2 regions of the Shewanella eurypsychrophilus genome follow, and region 1 is predicted to be linked to the other one. Evidence: riboswitches for the same ligand, from Rfam matches in the RefSeq annotation. Region 1 holds a riboswitch; the other holds the start of a gene.
The links. A riboswitch is a leader RNA that binds a small molecule or an ion and turns the genes downstream of it on or off. The one in region 1 is predicted to bind lysine.
Positions count from the first base shown of each region.

Region 2: another riboswitch for lysine. It lies ahead of lysC (lysine-sensitive aspartokinase 3); the one in region 1 lies ahead of FM038_RS16855 (Na+/H+ antiporter NhaC family protein).

Region 1 is NZ_CP045503.2:3,960,823-3,965,331, forward strand. Features, by position in the region: gene FM038_RS16845 (hypothetical protein) at 1-48, shown strand, start outside; gene FM038_RS16850 (thymidine kinase) at 341-919, opposite strand; gene FM038_RS16855 (Na+/H+ antiporter NhaC family protein) at 1,102-2,670, opposite strand; lysine riboswitch at 2,749-2,967, opposite strand; gene FM038_RS16860 (electron transfer flavoprotein subunit alpha/FixB family protein) at 3,147-4,070, opposite strand; gene FM038_RS16865 (electron transfer flavoprotein subunit beta/FixA family protein) at 4,070-4,509, opposite strand, start outside.
Region 2 is NZ_CP045503.2:981,174-985,682, reverse strand. Features, by position in the region: gene FM038_RS04035 (succinylglutamate desuccinylase/aspartoacylase family protein) at 1-107, opposite strand, end outside; gene lysC (lysine-sensitive aspartokinase 3) at 160-1,509, opposite strand; lysine riboswitch at 1,657-1,831, opposite strand; gene FM038_RS04025 (DUF3293 domain-containing protein) at 2,235-2,693, opposite strand; gene arcA (two-component system response regulator ArcA) at 3,271-3,990, shown strand; gene FM038_RS04015 (S9 family peptidase) at 4,359-4,509, opposite strand, start outside.

The DNA of each region.
Region 1 (4,509 bases):
GATGATACGAGGGAGGAGGTAAGACGATTACTATTGAAATTGGAATAATGACAGATCCTAGGGCCTAGTTCCTTAGAAAAGATGGGGTACAGTAAGGCACAATCGAAGATATAGAAAATCTGCTGTAGATACGGCTGAGACCGTTGCTGGCATGGATGCCAGCGTCGAGCCCACATGGAAGTGTTTACGGCGTGTCGAAGAAGTATCTGCAATCCGCCTGCTGCAAGCAATGAACAACAATAACGCTATGGTATTTTGCCATCCAATAAATACCAAAGCACGGCAAATGAAACCTGTCTAAAAGGCTATTTGCAACTTGCTAGCAGACAAGTAACAAAGCTTAATCCCACAAAAACTCTCGAAAGTGTTTGCGGCAAACTGACTCGTAACTTTCATTACCACCGATAGCAACCTGCTCGCCTTCGCGCATAGGCTTGCCTTCATCATCGAGTCTCACAACCATATTAGCCTTACGACCACAGTGACAGATGGTTTTAAGCTCAACCAATTTATCAGCCCATGCTAAAAGATACTGACTGCCAGTAAACAGTTCACCTTGGAAATCAGTTTTGAGACCATAACAAAGCACTGGGATATTCAAAATATCGACAACATATGTCAGCTGCTTCACCTGCTCTTTACTTAAGAACTGTGATTCATCGATAAGGATACAATGCTGTTGTTGCTCACTGTGCGCAGCGGAGATCATTTCGGCAATATTGTCGTTACTACCAAATACCAGTGCATCAGCCTCTATTCCGATCCGCGATGCTACTTTCCCCACGCCATATCTGTCATCAATCGATGCAGTCATGACTAAGGTATTCATGCCACGCTCACGATAATTATATGATGACTGTAACAGCGAAGTAGACTTGCCGGCATTCATTGCCGAATAGTAAAAATAGAGCTGTGCCAAACTGATATTCCTTATAGATAGATTCATCGATAGCTTAACACTTTTTCAGGGAGAAAATCATGCCCCAACGCCTATAGCGCTCACAAGACAAATAGAAGACAGCTACAAGACAAAAAAATACCGCTCCATTGAGCGGTATTTAAGATCTAGCTAGTGTGCAAGGTCATTATTAAGCAAAGCTATTAAGCCGTGCCTTGTCTCGACTTTACTCTAAGCACTAAGATACTAATCACAAACACAATGCTACACGCTGCTAACCCAGCCATCAGAGATTCAGTGAACCCCAGAACGGTGTAGCCCACTAAACTGATCCCCGCGACAATCAAGGCATAAGGTAACTGAGTGATCACGTGATCAATATGGTGACAGTTTGCGCCCGTTGAGGAGAGGATAGTCGTATCTGAGATAGGCGAACAGTGATCGCCAAATACAGCACCAGCCAATACCGCTGCTAGCATAGGTAACATCATACTCGTATGAGTCCCCATCGCCATGTCAGCCGCGATAGGCAACATGATACCGAACGTCCCCCAACTTGTACCGGTAGAAAACGCCGTTAAACCTGCAAGTACAAATAATACGGCTGGTAGCAGTGCAAAGGGAATATTGCCCGATGCCAAGCTTGCCATAAATTTACCTGTCTCAAGTTGACCAATCACGCCGGCAATGGTCCAGGCAAATAACAAGATGTAGATAGCAGGTAGCATAGAGCGAGCACCGGCGACAATACCTTGTATGAAATATTGCTTGTCGAGCCCTTGGCTCAAAACGAAAGTCACTGTCGCCAAGAAGCCCACTAATGCACCGAAGAACAGTGATGATGCAACATCGGTATTTTCAAATGCGCCTAGAATACTGAAAGGCTTTCCATCGGCGGCTAAGGCGTCTCCACCGCTACTGACCATGAAATAAAACGTCGCACATACCAGTACGATAATCGGCAGGAATAAGCCTAAGATCTTACCGTTATCGGCTTCAGGTAAGTCAGAGTTTGCGCCCGGTGGTAGGCCCTTACTTTCATCATATAAATTACCTTTCTGCGCATTAAGCTCGTGCTGGCGCATTGGACCCACATTGAGATCCATACAGGCAACACATAACAACAATAACAAGGCAAAAATAGCGTAGAAGTTCATCGGGATCATTTGAATGAAGACACTCAAGTGACCAGTATCAGTGAAACCATGGGCCGTTAAAATACCGCCAATCAGCGCGATAATATAGGCGCCCCAGCTCGATACTGGCGAGATCACGCAGATTGGTGCGGCGGTAGAATCAAGTAGGTACGCAAGCTTACTGCGTGAAATATAATATCTGTCCGTTAATGGCCTGGCGACACTGCCTACCACTAAGCTATTAAAATAATCGTCGATAAACACCACGCAACCTAAGAACATGGTGAGTAACTTGGCATCACGTTTACACTTAATGCGGGTTCTAGCCCAATCAGCAAAGGCATTTGCAGCGCCGCTGACGGTGATCAGCGCCGTTATCATGCCCAATAAGATTAAGAAGCCGAGCAAGTATAGGTTCCAGGCATTTAACGCACCATCATCCCAGAATAGTCCTACTACTTGCTCACCAAGATACTGCCCCGAACCGGCAACAGAAAAGTCGTTTATTAATACGACACCGAGTAATATTCCCAATCCCAAAGAGAGTAGAACGCGACGAGTAACAATTGCCATCAGAATAGCAACCACAGGGGGCAGCAATGAAAGCGCCGAATCGGCGTAACTTAAAGTTGTCATTTAATTATTTTCTTCGTTTTAAGTACGAATGGAGGCTGCTGAACTGGTGGGATATAAATGATATCTGAAAACACCTGTCCTATCAGTAGCGCTCCATAGTAATACCATTAATTTAAGGGTATAAAATTTTCTTACCTTCCGGGTAAGAAATACTATGGCAGTGCTGCACCTATTCGATACAGCCCCAGCAGTAATCCGTGATATGTATTACTACTTCGGCACTAAACCCTTTCATGATAGATAAGCGGTATCAACCTGACTATCATTACTGATGTTTAATGCACCTCTACTTTTCAGGACGTTTGCGATACTGAGCTTGAGTCGTACTTAGCGACAGCTCGAAAACGTGAAGTTCATAAAAACATAAGCGGCTTTGGAGATTCTACCCCAAAGCCGCCTATTGTGACCAATGTCACGTTTATTTTAGGTCAATTGGAAAGTAATTTACCTTCTGACCACATTTACGTAATAACTATTTATAGTAACTCAAGCAACTGAGGCACGGCCTCAAACAGATCTGCTTCCAAACCATAATCGGCAATTTGGAAGATAGGTGCTTCAGGGTCTTTATTAATCGCCACAATCACTTTTGAGTCTTTCATTCCAGCAAGGTGCTGAATCGCGCCGGAGATCCCCACTGCAATATAGAGATCAGGGGCGACGATCTTACCTGTTTGACCCACTTGTAGATCGTTAGAAACAAACCCCGCGTCAACCGCAGCACGTGACGCGCCAAGCGCCCCACCTAACTTATCTGCAAGCTGCTCGAGTATGGCGAAGTTCTCACCACTACCTAAACCACGACCACCAGAAACAACCACTGAGGCAGCCCCAAGCTCTGGACGCTCAGATTTAGATAATTCTTGAGAAACGAATTGAGTTAATGAATCATAAACCTTGTCGATAGCGACGGTATCAGCGCTACCGTCGTTAGCTGCTGCATCAAAAGCACTAGAGCGAACAGTCAACACTTTCTTGTCATCAAGACTCTGCACCGTTGCTAATGCACTGCCCGCAAAGATTGGTCGCACGAAAGTATCTGGACTCACCACTTCAATCACTTCAGATATTTGAGCCACATCTAAAAGTGCTGAAACACGAGGAAGTGTGTCTTTACCTAAGCTAGATGCCGCCGCAAGAATATGCTCATACTCAGTAGCAAGTTCAACGATCAGTTGCGAAAGATTATCGGAAAAGCCATTGGCATATTGTGCAGCGTCAGCCACCAATACGTGTCTGACACCTGAAAGTTGCTTGGCCGCTTCCACAACTGCATCACAGTTATGACCAGCAACCAAAACGTCAATATCACCACCAATAGCTTGTCCACAAGTGACAACTTTGGCTGTATCCAGTTTTAGGCTGGCATTATCATGTTCTGCTAATACTAAAGTTGCCATTAGATCACCTTCGCTTCATTTTTTAACTTGTCAGCCAGTTCTGCAACAGAAGCCACCATCACACCGCCTTTACGTTCAGCCGGTGGAGTGACCTTCAATATTGTTTGATGTTGCTTCAAACTCACGCCTAAATCATCAATGGAAACCGTTTCTAGAGGCTTGCGTTTAGCTTTCATGATATTGGGTAATTTTGCGTATCTAGGCTCATTTAAACGTAGATCAGCAGTAACAATGGCAGGAAGTGAAACCGTTATACTCTGCAAACCACCATCAACCTCACGCGTCACAGCGAGTGTATCACCCTCGATTTTAACCTCTGAGGCAAAAGTGGCTTGTGGCATATTAGCCAATGCCGCTAACATCTGCCCAGTCTGGTTGTTATCACCATCGATAGTCTGTTTGCCCAAAATGATCAGTTGTGCCTGCTCTTTTTGCTGAA
Region 2 (4,509 bases), 2.9 Mb from region 1:
ACGCTAGGCGCCGTAGGGCTTTCACATTTATGACTAAAAATCGGCAAAGTAAGATCTTGGCCTGTCGCTAACTCACCGATCTTTAACGATGATTGGGTAAAGCTCATTTTCCATCCTTCAAAAGGTTTAAATCCTAGAGCCTAGGTTCTCAGACTCTTATCACTCAAATAGGTTTTTATGCAATGCACTGACGACTTGCGCAGCTTCCGACTCAGCAACAAGAACACACAAGTTGTGGGGGCTAGCCCCCTGACAGATCATGCGCACGTTATGTGGCTCTAAAACTTCAAAAACACGGCGGCATACGCCGGGAGTGGATGCAATTTTATTTCCGACTATGGCCACCAGCGCCAAACCTTCTTCGACACGTACGCGGCAGTGTTGTGATAGTTCCTGCAACAGAGATTCACTGAGTAGGCCGTTCCCGGCAGAATCAGAACCCGTCTTATCTAAAGTCAGTGACACATTAACCTCAGAGGTTGTGATCAAGTCGACACTGATCTTATGTCTGGCTAAAGTTGCAAAAGTTTCGGCCAGAAATCCTTGAGCGTGAAGCATCTGCAGACTATGCAGATTGAGTAATGTTTGATCCCGGCGAACTGTTACCGCTCGATAAACCGGAGCATCATCAACTTCATGGCGGATCCAAGTGCCACCTCTTTCAGGCTCACGGCTAGAACCCACAAAAACCTGAATTTTTTGTCTTACCGCTGGCAGAATTGTCGCAGGATGGAGCACTTTTGCGCCAAATGTCGCCATCTCGGCGGCTTCATTGAAACTAATCTCCGCAATAGGGCTGGCTTTAGGCGCGATGCGAGGATCTGTGGTGTAGATCCCGGCAACATCAGTCCAGATCTCAACGGCTGTCGCCTTCAAGGCCTCTGCTAATAAGGCAGCAGAGTAATCGCTACCTCCACGACCTAGAGTCGTCGTTGCACCGGTTTCATCGGCGCCAATAAAGCCTTGAGTCACGATGCGCTGCGATGATAATAATGGTGCTAAATACTCTGCGGCTAATAAAGATATTGTTTCAATCTGTGGTTCTGCCCGTCCAAAATGACTATCGGTTCGCATCACCTGACGTACATCGAATGCGCTAGCAGCCTCCCCTTTTTCCCTTAGCACAGCTGCAAACAAGGCCGATGAACACTGCTCGCCTTGTGCCAGCAGCTCATCCATCGTTGCCTTGCTACTATTATTACTTAGGGTTTCACTCAATACCGAAATACGACTAAGGACAGTATCTAGTCTTGCTGCAACCTCTTGAGGACTGCCAAGATCATCTAAGATCTGATACTGAATATGTGCAATTTGTTTTATCAGCTTAATTCTATGCTGATCGCTTAAATTGTTTTGAGTGAGTTCAACTAACAAGTTAGTTACGCCACTCGATGCACTGACCACAACAACACGGGTATTAGGATTAGCGAGAATGATATCGGCACAACGACTCATAGCGGCATAATCTGCCACAGAGGTTCCACCAAACTTAGCAACAATAAGGGACATTACACAGCCTCCACAGAAAGTAGACACTGATGAAGTTCATTTGATAATAAAAAAGGATATAAAACTAACATGATCACGCTCCGAACTAACTTCGTTCGAAGAGCCTGGTGCAAAGATAACGCACCCCAGAGACGGGAAACAGCAATCACCACCAGAAGCTCTCCACCAATAAAAGGTGACAATCTATGGGATTCAGCCCTATAGACCGATATCGAGTAAATCCAAATACTGAGATATCTCGGCGTTAATCTCCCTCATAAGTCATCATCAGAGTTTGGACTCTTCAAACTTACTACCTAGCTAACGCTCCTCTTCTGTACCTCAGACTCATTCATGCGTACATAAAGAGAATAAGGAAAGGGCAAATTATCAAATTTAGATAGTTTAAGTCAATGGAGAATCACAACTAAATGCCATAAGAATTATATGGAAATGAGAAATCAGTGTTTTACTAATACCATTTCCATTAAATAAGTGACCATTCAGCGGGAGTTAAAAACGCTGTAGGCAAGATAAGGGGATTGAAGCTAATAGTTATTCTATATCGAAAGCCACTTTCGCAGCTTAAAGTGTTTTTTAACCCGCACTTCGTGAGCTTCTCAGGGCTTCTACTTCTGCGTTGCATTGCCTCAAAAGGGAATAACCATTTCGTCAACAATGCGCCTTGAATTTAAAGCCCTGAGAAAGCTCTGAATTGATCATATGTTTAATGGAATTGGTATAAGCTAATAATCAAAGTCGGGTAGTTCGCTGACTAATTTTACGCGCGGAGAAAACTCACCAATAATGATCTCTTGATGTTGCTCGTCTTGACTGAAAAGACAAGGAACTAATGCCAATTGATTATTATCAACAAAATAAATAGCATTCTGATTAAACTTCATGCCTAAATGTGCCGCAGCTAATTTATCAATCGCAACAGCCCAACTTTTTTCCATATGGGTGCGATCTTGAGACGCCCCTATTACACTTCTATAGGGGCGATTAAATTTTTCTATTGCCAGTTGAAGCTGTCTATCTAATAGACGGTTTTGACAAGAAGTGAGGATCTGCCCCTTGGGATTATGGGCTGTGATAATTGCAAAGGACAGCTGAGAAGATAAGGTTTGGGTAAAAAGAAATTCAGTATTTTGGTAGTGCTGCCATAGTTTCTTGTTCAAGAGTCGTTTGTTCAAGTCGATCATCTGGACCAATTCCCTCAATTAGATTCAGATAATTATAGCAAATTCAGCATATCTTCCTAGTCCTGCGATCTAGATCACTAAAATCATTTTTTCGACACTCTTTAAATTCAATAACTTACAGCGTCAAGCGTGATATAGATCAAATCCAGAAGTAATTTTGTTAACATTTCATTTGTTAACAAATGCCTAAAACGAGTACAATAGGCCTTGTCGCTCCTTGTACCATCACAGATGTTCGTGATGCACCTTGTTACAATACGAGCAGATGTCAAACTTAGAAGTCAGCCAAATTTCTGTATAAAATGCGAGCAAGCTCAATATTCGCGTTTAATCTTCAAAAATATTAATTAATAGAGGGAACTAAATCCCACTATTATTAATCGAAGAAAATACAGTTCGCGTTTCCATTTATTGAGATACGCATACTTTACTAATTATGGAAGTGTGTTGCTGTTTCAGCCGTTTTGAAAGCACCTACGTAGCAGTAAAGGCCAGTAAAATGAGTTTGGGCGCCCATTGTAACTCGTATACACGCGCTCATTGTTAGAGCAGATTTGAACAAATTAGGTAAATTAATATGCAAAACCCGCACATTCTGATCGTTGAAGATGAAGCCGTTACCCGTAACACGCTAAGAAGTATTTTTGAAGCTGAAGGATATGTGGTAACTGAAGCAAATGATGGCGCAGAAATGCACAAAGCCATGCAGGAAAACAAAATCAACTTAGTTGTTATGGATATCAACCTTCCTGGTAAAAACGGTCTTCTGTTAGCACGTGAACTACGTGAAATTAACAACATCGGCCTTATCTTCCTAACGGGCCGTGATAATGAAGTCGACAAAATTTTGGGTCTTGAAATCGGTGCTGATGATTACATCACTAAACCATTCAACCCACGTGAACTAACTATCCGTGCCCGTAACCTATTGACTCGCGTTAATAGCACAGGTGCAGAATCTGAAGATAAGAGCAGTGTTGAATTTTACCGTTTCAACAGTTGGAGCCTTGAAATCAACAGTCGTTCTTTGGTTAGCCCACAAGGTGAGTCATACAAGCTGCCACGTAGTGAATTCCGCGCTATGCTGCATTTTGTTGAGAACCCAGGCAAGATCCTTAGCCGTGCTGACCTTCTTATGAAGATGACTGGCCGCGAGCTTAAGCCACATGACCGTACTGTTGATGTAACAATCCGTCGTATCCGTAAGCACTTCGAAAGCTTACCTGATACGCCAGAAATCATCGCAACGATCCACGGTGAAGGTTATCGTTTCTGCGGTAACTTAGAAGAGGCATAAAGCTAACGCTTTATTCCTATTCATAAAAAAAACCAGCCTATCGGCTGGTTTTTTTGTATATGGAAGTATTTATCCCCGGTGGCCACGGACGGTCAAAGAGGGGGTTTATGTCTGGAACATTTATGTCCTTCCACCACGGATGGTATAGGAAGGACGTTGTATAGGGACTTCCTATAACTAAAAAGTTATCCCCGGTGGCCACGGATGGCCAAAGAGGGGGTTTATGTCTGGAACAGAGCGGTAAGCGGTAAGTTCCAAGACAGGGCTAAGAAAGCTTCGAGTTTTAAGCTGTAAGGCCCAAGACAGAGCCGGAATACTTAAAGCCTCATCTCTTACTTACAACTTAAAACTTACCGCTTACAACTTTTTTATTTCAACTCTCTCTCAAGAAAATCAGCCAGTGAACGATATAGATGCGTTCGAACTTTATTTCCTCGCATTGAATGCTTAGAGCCGGGATAATCGATCATCTGAAATAACTTCCCTTCATCTTGCAGGGCTTTATACACCTTAGTGCTG